One region of the Flavobacterium sp. DSR3-2 genome, then DNA from elsewhere that is predicted to be linked to it. Evidence: riboswitches for the same ligand, from Rfam matches in the RefSeq annotation. Region 1 holds a riboswitch; the other holds the start of a gene.
What was found. A riboswitch is a leader RNA that binds a small molecule or an ion and turns the genes downstream of it on or off. The one in region 1 is predicted to bind S-adenosylmethionine.
Positions count from the first base shown of each region.

Region 2: linked by a shared signal. The riboswitch ahead of ACP7AV_RS06065 (Na+/H+ antiporter NhaC family protein) and the one ahead of ACP7AV_RS00210 (homocysteine S-methyltransferase family protein) in region 1 are both predicted to bind S-adenosylmethionine.

Region 1 covers NZ_JAFCUM010000001.1:38,203-49,495, forward strand. Annotated here, with positions in the region: gene ACP7AV_RS00180 (prephenate dehydratase) at 1-742, opposite strand, end outside; gene ACP7AV_RS00185 (dicarboxylate/amino acid:cation symporter) at 1,132-2,385, opposite strand; gene gldA (gliding motility-associated ABC transporter ATP-binding subunit GldA) at 2,531-3,430, shown strand; gene metF (methylenetetrahydrofolate reductase [NAD(P)H]) at 3,692-4,648, opposite strand; gene metH (methionine synthase) at 4,730-7,408, opposite strand; gene ACP7AV_RS00205 (hypothetical protein) at 7,427-7,651, opposite strand; gene ACP7AV_RS00210 (homocysteine S-methyltransferase family protein) at 7,752-8,753, opposite strand; SAM riboswitch class I at 9,020-9,139, opposite strand; gene ACP7AV_RS00215 (NAD(P)/FAD-dependent oxidoreductase) at 9,232-10,284, opposite strand; gene ACP7AV_RS00220 (precorrin-2 dehydrogenase/sirohydrochlorin ferrochelatase family protein) at 10,450-11,040, opposite strand; gene cobA (uroporphyrinogen-III C-methyltransferase) at 11,043-11,293, opposite strand, start outside.
Region 2 covers NZ_JAFCUM010000003.1:83,174-94,466, reverse strand. Annotated here, with positions in the region: gene ACP7AV_RS06095 (zinc dependent phospholipase C family protein) at 1-425, opposite strand, end outside; gene ACP7AV_RS06090 (YoaK family protein) at 523-1,263, shown strand; gene ACP7AV_RS06085 (YeiH family protein) at 1,256-2,140, opposite strand; gene ACP7AV_RS06080 (LysR substrate-binding domain-containing protein) at 2,309-3,205, opposite strand; gene ACP7AV_RS06075 (hypothetical protein) at 3,220-5,247, opposite strand; gene fabG (3-oxoacyl-[acyl-carrier-protein] reductase) at 5,315-6,061, opposite strand; gene ACP7AV_RS06065 (Na+/H+ antiporter NhaC family protein) at 6,244-7,566, opposite strand; SAM-I-IV-variant riboswitch at 7,621-7,717, opposite strand; gene ACP7AV_RS06060 (hypothetical protein) at 7,845-8,267, opposite strand; gene sucD (succinate--CoA ligase subunit alpha) at 8,485-9,357, opposite strand; gene ACP7AV_RS06050 (nuclear transport factor 2 family protein) at 9,452-9,814, opposite strand; gene ACP7AV_RS06045 (UDP-3-O-(3-hydroxymyristoyl)glucosamine N-acyltransferase) at 9,816-10,745, opposite strand; gene efp (elongation factor P) at 10,828-11,293, opposite strand, start outside.

The DNA of each region.
Region 1 (11,293 bases):
CGTATTTTTCGAAAGTAACATCCACAAAAAACGAATATTTCCACGGCGTTTCTATTTTTGGTAACGATTGAATTTTAGTTAAATTCAGCTTACAGTCGCTCATAACATTCAAAACTGCCGCTAAACTACCACGCTTGTGATCCAATTCAAATTTAATGGAAGCTCTATTTATTTCATTTTTAGAAACAAAATTATCAGCTTTATTAATGATAACAAATCGTGTCATGTTATTATTAATCGTCTGAATTTCTGGAGCCAAAATTTCCAAATCATACATTTCAGAAGCTGTTTTACTGGCGATTGCGGCAATTCCTTTCAATTGTTTTTCCTGAATTCTTCGAGCCGTTTCAGCAGTATCTTTGTCTTCGACTAATTTTATATTTGGATATTTTTTCAGGAATTCCATACATTGCAAAATAGCCATAGGATGCGAATGTACTTCCTGAATATCTCCCATCTTTTGACCTTTTAAGGCCATAAAATTTTGATGAATTATTAAATAATGTTCTCCTATAATGTGCAAATTATTTTTGTCAATTAAAGCATAATTCGGGATAATTGGACCCGCAATAGAATTTTCTATCGCCATAACCGCCTGATCGGATTTGCCTGAAAGCAGGTTATCTACTAGTTCTTCAAAGGACAAACATTCATCAACAACGACTTCCTGATTGAAATATTCTTGTGCCACCTGATGGTGAAAAGAACCCGTTATACCTTGTATTCCAATTATTTCATTCATTTTACACGCTTTTAAGCAAAAAAAAATCCCGATTTTCATCGGGATTGTATATTTATAGTATCAATTTAATTTTATAATCAAATAACCATATAACAATCCCTTTCTACTTTCCAGAAGAAATAATAAGAGTTGCTAAAATAAAATCGGTTACTCAACATGACAATGTTTTTTTGTATTAATTGCTCTGCGAATGTATTAATAATTTCCAGTTAAGCCAAAAAAAAAGGGGATTTTATTGAACAAAAAGGGGATTCGCTAAAAAACTGGTTATTAATTACATAATGTTTAAAAAAAAGACTTTTAAAATCCTTTTTGGTTAATCCACATTTTAGATTTTAAAGAAACAAAACATTATTTCTCCAAAAATTCATCTTTAAAACAAACTCAAATTAAGCTGCTAATTTTACAGTAAGCCAATTTTTCCCTTCAGAAATTCTCGCTACTACCATTGCCGATACCAAATCGCCATTCGCATTCAGTAACGTTGCCATAGGATCTACAAGGGTTCCCACGATCATCGCTGCAGGAAGTGCCTGTTCCATTGGAAATCCATACACGGTTATTGCCAGAATTTCTCCGATGTAACCTCCATTTGGAATGCCGCCTTCGACTACCGAAACAATTACAGTAATTCCTAATGCGATTAGTATCGTATTAGGATCCGTTAACTCTTTTCCAAACATTGCAAAAATAACGGCAATTTTTATAATAGACGACATACTCGAACCATCTTTATGCAAAGGCGCACCCAGAGGAATAACGAGATTTCTAATATGTGCAGGAATATTCATTTTTTCGGCACCTTCCAGATTGGCAGGAATTGTTGCAATGCTGCTGCAGGTTCCCAATGCCGTTAAGGAAGGCGTAATGTTATTTTTCCAAAACACTATAAATCCTAATTTTCCTCCAGCGATAAAAGCGTACAAACTAAAAAACACAATAAAGTAAAAAGCACAAACCGCATAATACAGGCCTAAAGGTTTTGCATAAGCACCAAATAATTGCGGTCCAAAAATCCCAACTTGATACGCAAAATAAGCACCCAAACCTATTGGAGCCGTTTTCATAATCATATGCAGCAATTGTTTCATCACTTCGTTTCCGGAATGCAAAAATCGACTGAAATCTTTTCCTTTCTCTCCCGAATGCAAACTGGCAAATCCTATTAAAAAAGAAAATATAATGAGCGCCAACATATTTTTACGAGACAACAGCTCAAAAAAGTCACTTACAGTAAGCAACTGCGTAATTTGTGAACCTGTGGTGCTTTCCTGAATGCTTTCCAATGGAAGTTTGGAAATTATAATGTCTTGCTGAATAGGAAATAACAATACGCCAACGAGCATCAAAACGGCCGAAATTAATACTGTACTTAAAAACACGCCAATGACAATTGCAAACAATTTACCAAGTTTCTCTGATTTTTCTAAATTGGCAATTGAAGATGCAATCGTAAAAAATATTAACGGGATAATTGCGGTAAACAATAAATTCAGAAATATATCGCCCAAAGGTTTAATCACTTCTACACCTTTTCCAAAAACTAAACCCAATATACTTCCTGCCAAAATTCCGCCGAGAAGCAATAAAATGCTTTTGTAGTTTTTCAAGAAACTGTCTGATCGTGTAGTTTTCAAATTCATGTTCATATATTTTATGGTAAAGATATAAATCTAAAATAGAATAAAATCTTACATGGTAAACTTTGACGAAGGTCTTTTATTTATTGAGTTACAAAAACAACAAATCAATACTTTTTCTGTTTACTTTTGCAACAAATAAAATTCCATGTCAATAGCAGTTAATAACATATCCAAAAGTTACGGTTCCCAAAAAGCACTGGATAACATTTCATTTTCCATTAATAAAGGCGAAATTGTTGGTTTTTTAGGTCCAAATGGAGCCGGAAAATCGACTTTGATGAAAATATTGACCACGTATATTAGTGCCGATGAAGGTTCCGCTTTAGTAAATGGAAACGATGTAAACACCCAACAAAAAGCCGTTCAGCTTTCAATTGGTTATTTACCGGAGCACAATCCGTTGTACTTGGATTTATATGTACGTGAATATTTAGCTTTTAACGCTGATGTGTACAAAGTCGCAAAATCCAGAATTGAAGAAGTAATTACGCTTACCGGTTTAAGTACCGAAAGTCATAAAAAAATAGGACAATTATCCAAGGGATACCGTCAACGCGTAGGTCTTGCCAACGCTTTATTACACAATCCTGATGTTTTGATTCTCGATGAACCAACAACTGGTTTAGATCCAAACCAATTAATGGAAATTCGCAATGTGATTAAAAATGTAGGGAAAGACAAAACCGTTTTCCTTTCTACACACATTATGCAAGAGGTCGAAGCCATTTGTGACCGCGTTATTATCATCAATAACGGTAAAATTGTTACCGATAAAAAACTAGATAATTTAATTTCCGAAGATAAGGAGCAAGTTATTGAAGTAGAATTTGATTATAAAATAGAGGAACAAGCTATTTCTAAAATAGAAAATCTTGTTTCTTATAAAAACACGCATGATATGATTTGGGAATTGACTTTCAAAGCGGATAAAGACATGCGTCCAGCTGTTTTTGATTTTGCCAATGCCAATGGTTTAAAAACGCTGCAGCTCAATCAGAAGAATAAAAATTTAGAGGCTGTTTTTAGAGAGATCACGAAAAAATAGTAATCAGTGTTCAGTCGCAGTTTGCAGATGAAAAATACTAGCCATTTATAATTTTTATACCGTTTGATTTGTCATTCCGACGAAGGAGGAATCCCATGCGGTGAGATTCCTCCTTCGTCGGAATGACAAAATGACGAGAATTTGGAATAAATAACGATATTGATAACCGTCAAATCCCTAGCCCAGATAGCAGTAAAAATCCTTTTCTTGTCTCATTTTTTGAGACAAGAAAAGATTGTAACGAATAGCTGGAAATAGCTCCTAAAAAACCTTACTCGCGATTTGTCGAATATTTTCTGATTTTCCCATAGAATAATAGTGCAACACGGGAACACCGGCAGCTTTCAATTCTAATGATTGTTGGATAGCCCATTCGATTCCAACTTGTCTGATGTCAGCATTATTTTTGCATTGATCTACCGCATGAATCAAATCTTCAGGCAAATCGATTCTAAAAATTTGTGGCAATACCTGTAAGTGTCTTTGCACTGCAATAGGTTTAATACCTGGAATAATAGGAACGGTAATCCCCATTTCTCTGGCTTTGGCAACAAATTTGAAATATTTTGCATTGTCAAAGAACATTTGTGTCACCACATAATCCGCACCTGCATCAACCTTTTCTTTCAGTCTTTTTAAATCTGAAATCAATGACGGCGATTCCAAATGTTTCTCCGGATATCCCGCAACTCCAATGCAAAAATTGGCTTTGTTATCAACATCCATCACGTCATGTAAGTACTTTCCGCAATTTAATTGATCAATTTGTTTGACCAAATCAACGGCAAAATCATTTCCTCCTTGTTTAGGAACAAAAGACTGCTCATCCTTCATCGCGTCACCTCGCAAGGCCATCACATTATCAATTCCCAAATAATGACAATCGACTAATAAATACTCCGTTTCTTCTTTGGTAAAACCTCCACACAGCACATGAGGAACTGTATCTACATTATACTTATGTTTTATGGAAGCACAAATCCCAAGCGTTCCAGGACGCATTCTGGTCAATTTTTTTTCTAATAATCCGTTCCCTTTATCGACATAAATAAATTCTTCGCGAGAAGTAGTAACGTCTATAAATGGTGGTTTAAATTCTATCAACGGATCTATATTGTCGTATAATTCCTGAATGCTTTTGCCTTTTTGAGGCGGAATAATTTCGAAAGAGAATAACGTTTCTCCTTTGGCGTCTTCAATATGTTGTGTTACTTTCATCTTAAGTCTTAAAGTTTGAATGTCAAATGTCGAGAGTCACGTCCTTTGGACTTTATGACTTTTGACTTTATGACTGTGTTTTTAATCTGCTATATTCGGGCTTAACCATCTCGTGGCTACTTCGGTTGAAACGCTTCTTCGTTTGGCGTAATCGATAACTTGGTCTTCTTTTATTTTTCCGAGTCCAAAATACTTGCTTTGCGGATTTCCAAAATAATATCCAGAAACCGAGGAAGCGGGCCACATTGCCATACTTTCAGTCAAAGTCACTCCTATTTCTTGTTCTACATTCAGTAATTTCCAAATCGTTGGTTTTTCTAAATGGTCGGGACAAGCTGGATATCCTGGAGCCGGACGAATTCCTTTATAATCTTCGGCAATCATAGCCTCAGTACTTAAAGCTTCATCAGACGAATAGCCCCAAATTTCTTTTCGGATTTTTTCGTGCAAATATTCCGCGAAAGCTTCCGCAAAACGATCCGCCAATGCTTTGACCATAATCGAATTGTAATCATCTAAATCTCTTTCGAATTCAGCCGCCCACTCATCAACACCAAAACCGGTTGTGACACAAAATGCGCCCATATAATCGGTTTTTCCGCTATCTTTCGGGGCAATAAAATCCGACAAGGCAATGTTTGGAGCACCTTTTGTTTTTTGTGATTGCTGACGTAACGTCAAGAATTTCTCCAACACTTTTCCGTTTTCATCACTCAATTCAATATCGTCATCGTTGATTTGATTCGCAGGAAAAATTCCGTAAATTCCTTTGGCTGTCAGTTTCTTTTCTTTCAAAATAACTTCCAACACTTCTTGTGCATCCGCAAAAACGGAAGTAGCTTGCTCCCCAACAACAGTATCCGTTAAAATCGCCGGATATTTTCCGAACAATTCCCATGTTCTAAAAAACGGCGTCCAGTCAATATAAGGAACCAACACATCCAGATCAACTTCGATAGTTTGTTCTCCAATTACATTTGGTTTTACAGGAGTAAAATTCTCCCAATCCAACTGCAATTTATTTTTACGGGCTTGCTCAATAGTCAAGAAGTTTTTGTCTCGCGAACGATTTAAAAAGGTCTCTCTAAAAGCGTCGTAATCAGCCCTGATGTCGCTTGCATATATCTTTCTATCCTTGTTCAATAAATTTCCGGCAACCGTTACGGCTCTCGAAGCATCATTTACATGAATAACCGTTTCTCTATATTGTGGTGCAATTTTCACGGCAGTATGCGCCCGTGAAGTTGTTGCTCCCCCAATCATTATAGGAATTTTTATGTTTTTTTTGTCTAATTCCTTGGCCAAATAAACCATTTCGTCAAGCGAAGGTGTTATTAATCCGCTTAATCCAATGATATCTACATTGTGCTCAATAGCTGCTGCAATAATTTTCTCAGGAGTAACCATAACCCCTAAATCGATGATTTCATAATTGTTACAGGCCAAAACAACCGAAACAATATTTTTCCCAATATCATGCACATCTCCTTTGACAGTCGCCATTAATATACGACCGGCAAAACTGGAGACTCCATCTTTTTCAGCTTCAATAAAAGGCAGTAAATAAGCCACCGCTTTTTTCATTACTCGGGCTGATTTTACCACTTGAGGCAAAAACATTTTACCTGAACCAAATAAATCCCCAACGACATTCATTCCGGTCATCAAGTTAATTTCGATAACTTCAATAGGTTTTGTTGCTGCCAATCGGGCTTCTTCCACATCAATTTCTATAAATTCATCGACTCCTTTTACTAGCGAATGTGTCAATCGTTCTTGGATGGTACCTGAACGCCATTCTTGAACTGCTTTTTCATTGTTCTTTACATCCCCTTTTACATTTTCGGCAAAGTCCAACAATCTTTCGGTGGCATCATCACGTCTGTTTAGAATTACATCTTCAACACGTTCCAAAAGTTCCTTTGGAATTTCATCGTAAATAGAAAGCATCTCTGGATTTACGATCCCCATCGTCATTCCGTTTTGAATAGCATGGTACAAAAAAACCGAGTGCATCGCTTCCCGAACCGTGTCATTTCCTCTAAACGAGAACGAAACATTACTTACCCCACCACTTATGTGCGCATGCGGAAGATTTTCTCGAACCCATTTGGTTCCTCTAAAGAAATCCAAGGCGTTCTCGCGGTGTTCTTCCATTCCTGTTGCTACAGGGAATATATTCAAATCGAAAATAATATCCTGCGGAGGAAAACCAACTTTATTTACCAAAATATCATACGAACGCTGGCAAATTTCTACCCTACGATCGTAATTATCAGCTTGTCCCGTTTCGTCAAAAGCCATAATAATTGCCGCAGCACCGTAGCGCTTAATCAATTTGGCATGATGAATAAATTGCTCTTCGCCTTCTTTTAAAGAAATCGAGTTTACAACACTTTTTCCTTGCACCACTTTTAAACCCGCTTCGATAATATCCCATTTCGAGCTATCAATCATAATTGGAACTCTCGAAATATCAGGTTCAGCAGCGATCAAATTCAGGAATTTTGTCATGGCATATTCGCCATCAAGCATTCCTTCATCCATATTAATATCGATGATTTGCGCGCCGCCCTCCACTTGCTCTTTAGCAATACTAAGTGCTTCCTCGTATTTTTCTTCCTTGATTAACCGAAGGAATTTTCTAGAACCTGTAACATTCGTTCGCTCGCCAATATTTACAAAAACGCTTTCTGGCGTAATGATTAAAGGCTCTAATCCTGATAATACAAGGTTTCTTCTCTTTTCTGCGTGTGCCATTTTTTATTTTATTTGATCCTACAAGGTTTTAAAAACCGTATCGGAGTAACTTATTCTTCTTGTAATTTGGGCGTGACCCAAAAGGGTCGGGCTATTCGTTCCCGCTCTTTTCCTTCGGCTAAAAAGCCTAAAAAAAGGAGCTTCACTACTATCCCTCACGCAGTTTTGTGCTTTTGACGTCATTGCGAGAAACGAAGTAAACTCATCCAGTAAATCCTTCAACGTCATACTCTTTTTTGTCATACCGCTCGCGATAACTGAGGTTGAACTACTGTAACATCTCGCAAACATCTATTTTTAAACATACCTACAAGGTTTGAAAAAAACCTTGCAGGAAATTTAATTACATTGTCGCCGTTGATACTCTAGGTTTATACTCCTTGGCAATTTCAGCAATCAACTTGATATGTTCCGGCGTTGTTCCGCAACAACCGCCTATGATATTTACTAAATTATCGTCTAAATATTCTTTGATAAAGGCTTGCATCTGCTCCGGGGTCTCATCGTACTCTCCAAATGCGTTAGGCAATCCTGCATTAGGATGCGCCGAAACATTGAAGGAAGTGTTTTGCGCCAATGTTTGTAAATACGGTTTCAGCAAATCGGCTCCTAAGGCACAATTAAAGCCTACGCTCAACAACGGAATGTGCGAAACCGAAACTAAGAAAGCTTCCACGGTTTGACCAGAAAGTGTTCTTCCTGATGCATCGGTAATTGTTCCAGAAACCATGATGGGAATGTCAATATTGCGTTCGTCTTTGACTTCTTCAATAGCGAAAAGTGCCGCTTTGGCATTTAAGGTATCGAAAATAGTTTCCACCAACAGTAAATCACTTCCTCCGTCAATTAACGCTTCCACTTGTTGTTTGTAAGCAATGCGTAAATCATCAAAAGTTACCGCTCTGTAACCCGGATCATTTACATCTGGCGACATACTCGCTGTTCTGTTTGTAGGTCCAATTGAACCCGCAACGAAACGAGGTTTTTCTGGATTTTTGGCTGTAAATTCATCAGCTACTTCTCTGGCGATTCTTGCCGATTCGTAGTTGAGTTCGTAAACAATATCTTCGAGATGGTAATCAGCCATTCCGATGGTGGTTCCAGAAAAAGTATTGGTTTCAACAATATCCGCTCCTGCTTCAAAATAAGCGGCGTGAACCGCTCGAATCGCTTGTGGCTGAGTTATTGACAATAAATCGTTGTTTCCTTTCAAGGAATGTGGAAAATCTTTGAAACGTTCTCCACGAAAGTCTTCTTCAGAGAAATTGTAACGTTGCAACATGGTTCCCATAGCTCCATCGAGTATGAGTATACTTTTTTTAATGGCTTCTTGAATGCTTGACATATCTTGTTATTTCTTGTAAATCACGATCCATTTCGGGATTTACACTTTTGATTATTAATTACAAAAGTTCACTATATGAACTCTTTAGCCCCGATTGAAGCGATATCCTTTTTTTCTGGTGTTCAGAAAAAAAGATATAGCGTAAAGCGGGAACGATACTGGCAAAAAAAACGCCAATTGTTCGCTCCTGTTACTAAAAATGATTCAGCAGGCTAAAAATATATGTTGTCAAGAAAAGGTTTGAGAAATACTGGGTGAGTATTCGTGTGTTATCTATCTTTGATACTGAAACTGGTTCTGTATAAAGTAGAATGTAGCACCTTCTTTAAAGATAAAGGGTTGCTAAGGTTTCATCGGGTCTTTCCCTCCGCCTTTCGTGATAACTTTCAATAAATATAGGAACAGTGCAAAGTAAAGACAAAGCGCTAATACTTGCAAGTATTAGCGCTTTATTTTTTAACTAGTTTGTACTAAGTTGTTAAACTATGGCTTTAACCACGGCTTTTGGAGCTTCTTTACGAGTTCCGTCAAATCCGTCAACACCAGAAACTGTAGTATATTTCAATACATATTTTTTCCCCGGATTGATGATTTGGTAGGCTGCCTGACACATCATAGTCGCTTCGTGGAATCCACAAAGAATCAATTTCAGTTTTCCTGGATAAGTGTTTACGTCACCAATGGCAAAAATTCCCGGAATATTCGTTTGATAATCCAAAGCATTATTTACTTTGATGGCATTTTTTTCAATGTCTAATCCCCAGTCTCCAATAGGACCTAACTTTGGAGTTAATCCAAAAAGCGGAATAAAATAATCCGTTTCTATAGTACGATGCGCTCCATTTTCCTCAATATCGATTGACTCCAAATGTTCGGCTCCATTCAAACCAACAACTTCTGCCGGCGTGATCATTCTTATTTTCCCTAAATCTTTTAACTCCTGCACTTTTTCGACCGAATCTAACGCTCCTCTAAATTCATTTCTACGGTGAATTAAAGTCACTTCGGAAGCAATATTCGACAAGAAAATACTCCAGTCTAAAGCAGAATCTCCTCCACCAGCGATAACGACTCTTTTGTCTCTGAATTTTTCCGGGTTTTTAATGAAATACTTGATTCCTTTATCTTCATAAAATTCGATGTCTTCTATCAATGGTTTTCTGGGTTCAAAACTTCCTAATCCACCAGCAATCGCAACAACTGGAGCATGGAATTTTTTTCCTTTATTTGACGTTACAATAAAACTTCCGTCCTCTTGTTTTTCAATCGTTTCTGCACGTTCTCCAAGAGTGAATCCCGGTTCAAACTGCTTGATTTGTTCCATTAAATTATCCACCAGATCTCCCGCCAATACTTCTGGAAAACCCGGAATATCATAAATAGGTTTTTTAGGATACAATTCAGATAATTGACCGCCCGCTTGTGGTAAAGCATCTAAAATATGGCATTTCAATTTCAATAATCCTGCTTCAAAAACGGCAAATAAACCTGTTGGTCCGGCTCCTATTATCAGTATGTCTGTTTTAATCATTTTTATATTCTTTTATTCCTCCCCCCAGCCTCCTCCAAAGGAGGGAGAGACTTGGTAGAGTTTCTTTTGTTATACTTATTCTTACTTATTATTATTTTTACAAATGAACGAATGATTCTCTCAAAAATAAATGATAAATATCAGTCGAATTCTTTATTGTTTATTCTATTCTCTTGGCTCTTTATTTTTTAACGCCTCAGTGATTTCATTCATTTTTTGAACTTTTTCTTCAAAATTCCCCTTGAGTGTTTTGCGATATTCATTTAGGTTTTCAACCATTTTATTAATATCGTCCGGAATTATTTCTTCAAAAAACTCTCGTAATCTTTTGGCTGTTGTCGGTGATTTTCCGTTAGTTGAAATTGCTATTTTTACATTTCCTTTGGTTACAATTCCGCCCAAATAATAATCACATAATGGCGGTGTATCCGCAATATTACAAATCAAATATCTTTTTCGGGACAAATCATAAATCCTTTTATTGACGTTTAAATCATCTGTACAAGCAATGACCATGTGGCGTTTGCGAAGCATCCACCGATTGAATTTTCTGTAGGTCAATTTTACGGAAGGATGTTTTGCGGCCAAGCTTTCCAGCTCTGGCAAAAACTTTGGCGCAACCACTTCAACATTGGCGTTTGGACTTGATTTTAAAAGAAATGATAATTTTTCTAAACCCACGTTTCCTCCCCCCACAATAAGTACATTGAGGTTGTGTAATTTTAAAAAAACAGGATATAATTCGTTTATTTCCAATGTTATTGTATTTCTTTTGCTATAAATTCTTCATAAAATCCTTTCAGTTTATTGCTTTCTTTAACTACTTCTCCAATGACAATAATCGCAGGGTTACTTAATTTATTCTCCGCCACAACTCGCTGAATTGTATTAATTGTTCCCACACCAATTTTCTCCTGAATCGTAGTTCCGTTTTGAATAATTGCAACGGGAGTCTCTCCTTTGGATTCATTCTGGAATAGTTCAATAATCTGAGACAACTTACTCATTC
Region 2 (11,293 bases), on a different contig from region 1:
GCTGCGATGAATAATATTTCATTCTTTCTTTTATCCTTGAAAGCTTTAGTCAATTTGACCATCATATCCTGAATGTACCAAGGTAAAATTCCGTTTTTCGTCAAAAATTTCTCCTCATATTTAAGGTTCGCTTCTTCCATTGTTTTGGGAAAAGTTTCCACTGCACCAAAATTCTCCATATCAAAATAATGACGTGGCGGCTCCGCTTTATCATTCAAAACATTTCTTCTCAAATCCGGAACGGTAGATCCTTGCGTGATAAAATCAATGTGATTGTAAAAAAATGCTTGTAATGGTTTTGGAAGTGCCATTACTGCCGCTCTATTGATTCGTTCATGACCAATAACGCCCCATGACAAAAGAAAAATAGCAACTCCAAGAACAGATAAAGTAATAAGTGTAGGTCTAATTTTAAAATTTTTCATTAAATTTATTTTTTTGAAGTACAAATGTATTTCTTTAAATCGTTATTAAAAAAAATTGGGTTTAAGATTCTGTTAATTAAAAAAGAAAACTACATATATGTTTCGACATCAAGGGAAAAACAGAACTTTTATTCACAATCTTCGTTTGGCCACTTTATTATCTTTTGTTGCCGGAATTGTAAATGTTACGGGTGTTTTGTCTATTCAAACATTAACTACCAATGTTACGGGACATTTCGCCTATTTTGCGGAAGAATTCATGAAACGGGATTATACAGCCGCCATTACCTTTTTTGTATTCACTATTTTCTTTTTGTTTGGTGCTTTTATTTCTAATTTTTTAGCGGAATTAATTTCCAAAAAACACCCTAATTTATCGCACGTCATTCCTATTGCATTGGAAATGCTTGTTTTAATTGGTGTTGCAATCTTTGGAACACAATCCGATTTATCTAGCATTGATGGAAAATGGATTGCTTTTTCGATGCTTTTTGCTATGGGAATACAAAACTCTTTGGTAACCAAAATTTCTCAATCAACGGTCCGAACAACCCATTTAACTGGGCTTTTTACCGATTTAGGTATTGAATTATCTCAATTGTTTTTCTATAAAAAACCCGAAGAAAAGAAAAAATTAAAAACCAGTATCTATCTGAGATTATCCATTATTTTATTCTTTTTTATCGGCTGTTTTGCAGGTGGTTTTCTTTATGATTTATTGAAAATGAAAACACTTTTTGTGGCCGCCACTTTTCTATTGTTTGCCCTTTTGTATGATTATCTCCGACTTCAATTTCATGTTATAAAGCGAAAAACCTTTCATCATAAAACTATTTAAGATAAATAATTGAGATCAAAGTTGCGATTGCTATAAATGTCCACAGCAATATTCCTTGCGAGAGCGGTTTAAATCCTACCGATTTTAGAACAGTTCTATTTAATCCCGCTCCAATTAGGAACAAAGTTACTGTCAGACCTATTTTAGCAACTGAAACCAAATGCGGTCCAAAATTACTTATTTGTGGCAAATACGTATTGGCAATCATAGCCACAATAAAAAATCCAATAAAATAAGGGATTTTTATTTTTCCCGATTTATTTTTGAAAAAAAATGCAGTAATTAATGCCACAGGAATAATCCACAAAGCACGTGCTAATTTTACTGTAGTGGCTATCTGCAATGCTTCAGGACCAAATTTACTGGCTGCTCCTACCACAGAACTGGTATCATGAATGGCAATGGCGCACCATAATCCAAACTCTTTTTGTGATAAATCCAACCAATGACCCACGGCAGGAAATAAAAAAAGTGCAACCGAATTCAGAATGAATATCACTCCTAAAGCAACTGAGGTTTGTTTTTCATTGGATTTGATAATAGGAGCAATCGCTGCAATGGCACTTCCACCGCAAATTGCAGTGCCACAAGAAATCAAATGCGTTGTTTTCTTTTCGGTTTTAAACCATTTACCAAGAAAAGTTCCTAAAATCAAAGTACTAAAAATAGAAAGTACCGTAAATAAGAAGCCTTCTTTTCCTGCAGCAACAGCACTGTGAACATTCATTCCAAATCCTAAACCAACTACTGAAAATTGCAATAAGTAATTTGTGGCTTTATGATTCAATTCTAAAAATGGATGTCCAAAAAGATTGGCGACAATTAATCCCAATACTAAAGCAATTGGCGGGGAAATAAAAATTGTGGTACAAAACATCAGCAACACAACAAAAATAAGTTGCTGCAATGTGGCATTTACTTTAAAAAAAATAAAAGATTCTTTTTGAATTACTTTTTGATGCGTTTCCAATGTAAAGTTGTTGAATTATTACATCACAAAGGTGAAAAGATAAATCTATTTATGCCAATCGTAAATTATGATCTGCTATAACTTTAAATTATAATGATTGTAAATATTCTGGATGAACAAATCCGATAGAGAATCCGTTTTTCCTTGTAACGTAATGATATAAAAGAAACGTTCTATAATTAGGTCTTTTATGTCAAGTATGGCCAATTCATTGTTTGCAAGTTCTTTTCTTACCGCATGAATGGATATAAAAGCCACACAATCAGAGTTCATCAAATAGGATTTTATGCTTTCGGTACTACCTAATTGCATTTCGATTTGTAGTTCTGATAGTTTAATTTTAAATGGTTTCAACGCATGTTCAATTACTTCAAGTGTTCCTGAACCTTGTTCCCGCATTAAAAAACGCATCCTTTTAAGATCATTTTGAGTCACTTCTTCAATACTAACTAATTGATTGGAACTCTTACAGACTAAAACCAATTCGTCTTTTAAAAACTCCGTATATTTAATGGATTTATTTTTTGATTGCCCTTCTACAATACCTATTTCAATCTCCTGTTTTAACAAAGCATTTTCTATTTGTTCCGTGTTTCCATTTAGTAAATTCACTTTTACATCTTGTAATTTTTTATGGAAACGAGCTAAAAGTGGCGGAATTATATACTGTGAAATAGTTGTACTGGCTCCTAATCGCAACAATCCTGCACGTTGATTAATCAGCGTGCTCATATCAAAATCTATTTCGCGGTAAACTTCAAAAATGTTTTTGGTGTGCTTTAATAAAACTTCACCAGCAGTAGTCAGTGTGGTTTTAGAACCATTTCTATCAAATAATTTAATTTTATATTGCTCCTCTAATTCCTGAATGTGTTTTGAAATCGCGGGTTGCGTGATAAACAATTCGGTTGCAGCTTTAGTAAAACTCAAACGATTGGCAACGGTATAAAACACTTTCAGTCTAAAATCCATATTATTCAAATGTATTACAGTAATCCGTTGTATTTTCGAACAAACCATTCAGTTGCCAGCAAAATTAAAATTAAAACCAATAACCAAATCCAATCAATTAAAGGCGTTTTAGTAACACTATTCTTTTGTACTGCTCTATATTCGTCGTTTTCCAAAAGCGTTTTAATCAATGCATCGACTTGATCGGGAAAAAATACTTTTCCTTGTGTTTGCGTGGCCAATTGTGTTAATTTTTCGACATCGGGATTGACAAATTGCTTTTCGATATCAAAATCAAGAATTTCAAAACTACTGGAATAGGTAGTTTTAGAATTCAATTCTTTTACAGTAAACGCATAAGAACCGGCTTTTAATCCGTCAAGATTGACTTTAAAGGAATTATTATCTTTTAGTAAATCGTAATTTTTTGTTTGCCTGGTTTTGGTATTTGTTACCGCAATAGTCAAACGGGCTTTTTCATCAAACTCATAATTTTTATTGAAAAATTGCGCAGTTATTTCAATGGTTTCACCGGAATTATAAAAACTTTCATGCTCAACAACCAGTGATTTTTTAGAATTATTCGAAGCTAAAAATTGAATAATCTTATCGATTAAAATATCATATTTTTCAAAAGATTGATTGTTGACATGCGTTTGCAAACGCCATTTCCAACTATTTTCTCCCAAAAGATAAGCGTCTCGCCTGCCTTGATTTTCTGTAAAAGCCAATAAAGGTGAATTAGTATCTATATTTCTAATTTTGGACGAAAGCAAAACAGACACCGCTCCTTTTGTAGTTACGTTTCCAAAAGCGTTTTGCAAAGGCGGTAAATTTTCAAACCCGATATTGTCAGCTGCAAACAAATTAAACTGCGCATTAAAAACTGACAAATAATCTTCTTTTTGTCCACTCATTTTAAAGCTCAAATTATTCTGTTGCTGATTCAGAAAATTGAAATCGGTGTTGTTACCAGTAATAATAAACGTATTGATTCCCGCACCTTTATTATTCTCAAAAATGGTTTTGAATTCAGTTGTTGGCTGGTATAAAATTAAAACATTAAAATCCTGCAATGCTTTGACTTCATCTGGTTTAACGATTGTTACTTTACGCTGTACATTGGATTCAATCGCTCTTTTTAGCGCACCTAAATCAGGATGATTTATGGCTGAAATTATGACAATATTTGTTTTTTGGTCAATAACTTCAACCGCAAAATTCTTGGTGTTATTATACGTGTTTTTTTCCTTTTCTTTTGATGTGATAGTAGCTTTAAAAACCTGTAATCCTATTTTATCAGCCGGTAAAAGAACACTTACTTTTGCCGTTTTTTTGGAGGGAGAAAAGGTAATCGATTGTTTACTAAATACCGACTTGCCTTGAGATATTACAAATTCAGCAGTTATACTATTAGTTCCTGAATAGTGCAAAAAAGCTTCTACAGGAAATTTATTTTTTTGAAAAGCGTATTTATTAACGTTCAGCTGATTGATTTTAAAATCTAAAAAAGTCGTTGTATCACCTACAATCACTGGAAATACTTTATTCGCAACATCAAAACTATAAATATAATCATTCCCCGAAGTTTGATTTCCATCTGTAATTAAAACAGTTGGATAGATTGCGTTTTTATAAATGCTTTTTAGATTTTTAGCTACAACATCAATATTGGTTTGGGTTCCTTTAAAATCAAATATTTCTGTTGGTTCAAAATCAGCTGAAAATTGATACGATTGCACGTCAAATTTCTGTTGTAAATCCGAGTTTGATTGTATTTTTTTATACAATACCAAAGCTTTTTCATTGGCATTCAAAAAAGAAATAGAACTTGAATTGTCAACAACAATCGCTAAAAGTGTTTTTACAGTTTCCAATGTATTTCTGGTTATTATTGGATTAATCAACAACAATAAAATTCCAAAAATGGATGAAAAACGCAAAAAAGCCAAAAACCAACCGATTTTCGATTTGTTTTTAGCTTTGTAGATATATTGAAAAAACGACAAACTGCCAGCTATTAGTATAGAAAGAAGTAATAGTAGCAAGGTAGTTGTTGTCATATTTTAGCAGTGTTCAGTGTTCAATGTTCAGTTCTCATCTTACTGATTACTAAAACTGATAACTTTTTTAAGTAAGCATTCCTCCGCAAACATTCATAACTTGTCCAGTCACGTACGCACTCATATCTGAGGCAAAGAAAAGACAGGCGTTGGCAACATCTTCAGTCGTTCCGCCACGTTTCAACGGAATTCCGTCTCTCCATCCTTTTACAATATCTTCGTTTAATTTAGCTGTCATCTCTGTTTCTATAAAACCTGGAGCAATTACATTGCAACGAATGTTACGTGATCCTAATTCTAGTGCTACAGATTTAGAAAAACCGATAACTCCCGCTTTAGAAGCAGCATAATTAGTCTGTCCTGCATTTCCTTTTACACCTACAACTGAACTCATATTTATTATCGAGCCAGATCGTTGTTTCAGGAAAGTACGTTGAATGGCTTTTGTCATATTAAAAACCGATTTCAAGTTGACATCAATTACTTGATCAAAATCGCTTTCAGACATACGCATCAATAGGTTGTCTTTAGTAATTCCAGCATTGTTTATTAAAATATCAACTGTTCCAAATTCAGTTAAAACTGCATCAACAAAAATTTGGGCCTCATTAAAATCGGCAGCATTTGATTGATATCCTTTAGCTTTAATTCCAAGGGCGTTCAATTCGTTTTCCAATACCAAAGCTGATTCTACAGAAGAGCTGTAAGTAAAGGCAACATTTGCACCATGTTTTGCAAAAACTTCAGCAATTCCTTTCCCAATTCCGCGACTCGCACCTGTAATTATGGCTACTTTTCCTTCTAGTAATTTCATATTTAAAAATTAGTTTAAATTTTATTTGGAGCTATTCCTGCTATCCGTTTCAATCTTTTATGATCGCTCCCGCTCACATAAAAGGATTTTCACTGCTATCAGGGCTATCTAACACTCGTCAAATATATAATAATTCCCTTTTTAAAAAAAATTCAAAAGCAATAACAGTCAAAATTCAATTCTTAAATTTTAAAGAATCGTTTTGTCCATTTATCCCAAAACGAACTGTAAATAGCCACTAATGTGAAAACTAATAAAAATAAATGATACCAAGCATTACTAATTAAATCAAAGAAATCTAATTTCCCGTTAGCGTAGCTCAATATAAGCAATACTTGAGCACCATAAGGTAAAATCCCTTGAATTATACACGAAAAAATATCCAGAATTGCAGCCGTTTTTTTAGGATTTAAATTGTATTCATCATTAATTTCTTTAGCAATCGGCCCTGTAATTACAATAGAAACCGTATTATTCGCTATCGCTAAATTAGCAAAACCTACTATAGCGCCAATTCCCGCTTGAGCTGATTTTTTACTTTTAATTCTTTTTTTAATCTGAACTAATAAATACGTTATTCCGCCCGCTTTATCTACCATGGCAGCTAAACCTCCGGTAAGCATAGACAACAAGAAAATATCAGTCATACTAGTAAAGCCTTCATATATCTTTTGCGTAAACTCCATTAGCGTAAATGAACCACTAAAATATCCAATTATACCTGCTAATAAAGTACCAATAAGCAATGTTGAAAATACATTAACACCCACAACCGCTAATATGATTACTAAAATGTAAGGTACAATTGCTATCCATGAAAAATCATTTTTTGCAATGGCAACGGTCACAATATCCGAGTTCAAACCAAGATAAAAGAACACCAGAATAGTAAAAACTGCAGCTGGAAAAGCAATAAACAAGTTAATTTTGAACTTGTCTTTTAGATCACATCCTAATGACTGCGTTGCTGCGATGGTAGTGTCAGAAATCATGGAAAGATTGTCTCCTAACATAGAACCACCTAATAAAGCGCCAGATATCAATGGTAATGAAGCGCCACTTTTATCAGCTAATGCGACAGCGATTGGACCAATCGCTACAATTGCACCTACTGAAGTTCCTGTAGCAGTTGATAAAAATGAAGCAATCAAGAAAATCCCCAATGGAAAATAGGCAACGTCGATAGTATTTATTCCAAGATTCACCACAGCGTCAACTCCGCCCATCGCTTTACTTACCACCGCGAAAGCGCCGGCCAATAAATAAATTAAACACATAGTCATGATTTTGCTTTCTCCACATCCTGCAATTAGTGTAGCAACTTTAACGTCAGTTGAAGATTTGAATAACAAAAAAGCAGCAATAATACCCACCAGAACAGCCACTGGCGATGGAAAAGCATAAAAATCTTTTAGAATAATTCCTGCTCCTAAAAAAGTAAAAATAAAAATAAATAAAGGAATTAATGCAAAGGCATTTCCTTTGTCTTTGGAAAATAAAGTCATAAAAATAATTTACAATTAAAAATTATGACGAAAAACAAAGCTAAAAATGGGAATGTAAACAACATTTTTTCCAAAGGATTTGGCTTATCGTTTTAGCACCTTGCTTGCTGTTGCAGGTTGCTATCCTATTGTAGGATTCGTGATAACGGGTGCAAAAGTAATTAATTATTTATGAAATATTTGGAATTTCATTCAAAAAATAATAATTCAAAAAAAAGCGCCACATAAAAATATGACGCAATTACAATTAAGATATTGAAAAAACAGGCTTTAAATAATTAAAAAGCCACATTCCATTTTGGTAATCTTCCATTTTCGTCAAGGAAATTTTGCAAAACTTGTCCTTCTACAAATGTTGGGATTACTTTCGTATTATCATTGAATGTTTCATACCAAACCACTTCAAGCGTGCTGATATCTTCTATTTTCATTTGTGCTGGCCAAGAATATTTTCTTCCAGTTTTTGCAAATTGGTGTCCTTCTACAATTTTATCTTTCAAGCCACCATTTTTAATTTTCAAAGTTCCGTTATTTTGAATAGTTCCAGTAGAACCAACCATAATTAACTCTTTTTCATCTCCAACGGAATACACTAAAAATACTCCAGATCCTTCTGAAGCATTACAAACTTCTGCTAAACTATCTTCTGTAGTAAATGAAAACTGATTGGTAACTTTAAATTTTTTTAATTCTTTGTACATGTTATTTTATTTTTATTTGAACTGGCTTCGGCAAAAAAATACCCCACAAAACCGTGAGGTCAATTAGAAACCATTCGTTTGTATTTACTTTTATTAGTATTGAATCTGAAAAAAACAAATCCGTTTAATAAAGTACAAAGATATTTCTTTAATTCAATTTATAATAAAAAAGCCCCACAAATGTGAGGCTTTTAAAAATATTTAATCAGAGTTTAGATTAACCTAAAACTTCTTTTACTTTTTTACCAATTTCAGCTGGAGAATCTACTACGTGAATTCCACATTCTCTCATGATTTGTTTTTTAGCTTCTGCAGTATCGTCAGATCCACCAACGATTGCACCTGCATGTCCCATTGTACGTCCTGGAGGAGCGGTAACTCCTGCAATGAATCCTACAACTGGTTTACGGTTACCATCAGCTTTGATCCAATGAGCAGCATCAGCTTCTAATTGTCCACCAATTTCACCTATCATTACGATACATTCTGTTTCTGGGTCGTTCATCAATAATTCAACTGCTTCTTTTGTAGTGGTTCCAATAATTGGGTCTCCACCAATACCAATTGCAGTAGTGATTCCTAGTCCTTGTTTTACTACTTGGTCAGCTGCTTCGTACGTTAATGTTCCCGATTTAGAAACAATACCAACAGTTCCTTTTTTGAAAACAAAACCTGGCATGATACCAACTTTAGCTTCACCCGGGGTGATTATTCCTGGGCAGTTAGGTCCTATTAATCGAGCGTTTCTTTCTTTAACATAACTATTTGCTTTTATCATGTCAGCAACAGGAATTCCTTCAGTAATTGCAATAATTACTTTTATTCCAGCGTCTGCAGCTTCCATAATTGCGTCAGCAGCAAAAGCCGGCGGTACAAAAATGATTGTTGTATCAGCACCTGCTTGTTCTACAGCATCTTTTACAGTATTGAAAACTGGTCTGTCTAAGTGAGTTGTTCCCCCTTTTCCTGGAGTTACACCACCAACAACGTTAGTACCGTACTCAATCATTTGAGAAGCATGGAAAGTTCCTTCGCTTCCTGTAAATCCTTGAACAATTATTTTGGAATCTTTATTGACTAAAACACTCATGATATATTTTTTATGTAATTTTTAAAATGGTTATGCAAAAGTATAAAATAGTAATCAGTAATCAGTATTCAGCGTTCAGTTTTTTGACACTAAATTATGATAATTGACTCATTTGGTACCCTCGAAATAATTTATTGTCTTTAATTTGCCAAATAACAAAAAAATGTGCCAGCAGCATCTCTTCTCTTGGATTCTCAATCGTTTTCACAAAATGAGAATAGCGAACTGAAATTAAATCATTTTCAGATAAAATATGACTGATACGAACCTTCGAACGAACGTACGCTTTGCTCAACTCAACAGATAAATTTATTAACGAATCATAATTAAGTTCCACAAAGCCCTTACTGCTGTTCCATTCCACAATTACTTCCGGATGCAAAAAATCTTTAATAACCTCGCTGTCAATTAAGGCATCTGATTTATAAAATTTCTGAACGATTTCTTTTGCAGACATATTATTTTAGTTTATTTAGAATTTCTGGAATCTTCTTGATATTGGCCAGTTGTTTCAATTTTTCTCTTGATTCTTCAATTGGAGTACCGAAATACGATTTACCACCTTCTACTGATTTTGTTACGCCCGTTTGACCAAGAATAACAGCCTTTGCTCCTATTGTTATCCCACTCGTGGTTCCTACTTGTCCCCAAATAGTAACTTCATCTTCAATAATAACACAACCCGCGATTCCGGTTTGTGATGCGATTAAACATTTTTTTCCAATGACGGTATCATGACCAACGTGCACCTGGTTGTCAATTTTTGTGCCTTCGCCAATAGTGGTATCGCCAGTAACACCTTTGTCAATGGTACAAAGAGCTCCAATTCCAACATTATCTTTGATAACCACTCTTCCGCCTGAAAGTAATTGATCGTATCCTTCAGGTCGCTTCTTGTAATAAAAAGCATCGGCACCCAAAATAGTTCCTGCATGAATCATCACATTATCGCCAATTACAGTATAATCATAAATGGAAACATTAGAGTGAATCAAACAATTCTTTCCTACAACTACATGGTTTCCAATAAACGTATTTGGCTGGATTACAGTTCCTTCTCCTATGGAAGCTGTGGCAGATATTGAAACATTTGAATATTGAAATGGCTTGAAATAGTTTGTCAATTTGTTAAAATCCCTAAAAGGATCTTCAGAAATCAACAATGCTTTTCCCTTTGGACAAACTACATTTTTATTAATCAAAACAATCGTTGCTGCAGATTGTAATGCTTTATCATAATATTTAGGATGATCCACAAAGACAATATCTCCGGATTCAACAACATGAATTTCATTCATTCCTGCAACAGGAAAACTAGCATCACCAACATATTCACAATCGATGATACTTGCAATTTCTTCTAAAGTGTAAACTTTTTGGAATTTCATTTTCTTTTAGTTTTTAGTTTTCAGTCTCAGTTTTCAATCTTTACCTACACGAAATGTCATTGAGGCTGAAAACCAATAAAAACTATTCCTTAACTCTTTCCATGTAATTTCCGGAAGTCGTATCTATTTTGATTTTGTCCCCTTCATTAATAAACAAAGGAACATTTACAGTTGCACCCGTTTCAACAGTTGCTGATTTTGTTGCATTCGTAGCAGTATTTCCTTTAATTCCTGGTTCAGCATAAGTCACTTCAAGAATAACTGATGCCGGCATATCTACTGAAAGCGGTAAATCAGTTTCTGTATTGATACTTACCATTACGTTTTCTCCTTCTTTTAATAAATCAGGTGAATCCAGAATGTTTTTGTTTAAAGTAATTTGTTCGAAAGTCTCAGTATTCATAAAATGAAAATCATTGCCTTCTGGATATAAAAACTGAAATTTATGGTTTTCAACTCTAACTTCTTCGATTTTATGACCTGCCGAAAAGGTGTTATCTAATACTTTTCCGTTTGTTAAACTTCTCAATTTTGTTCTGACAAAAGCA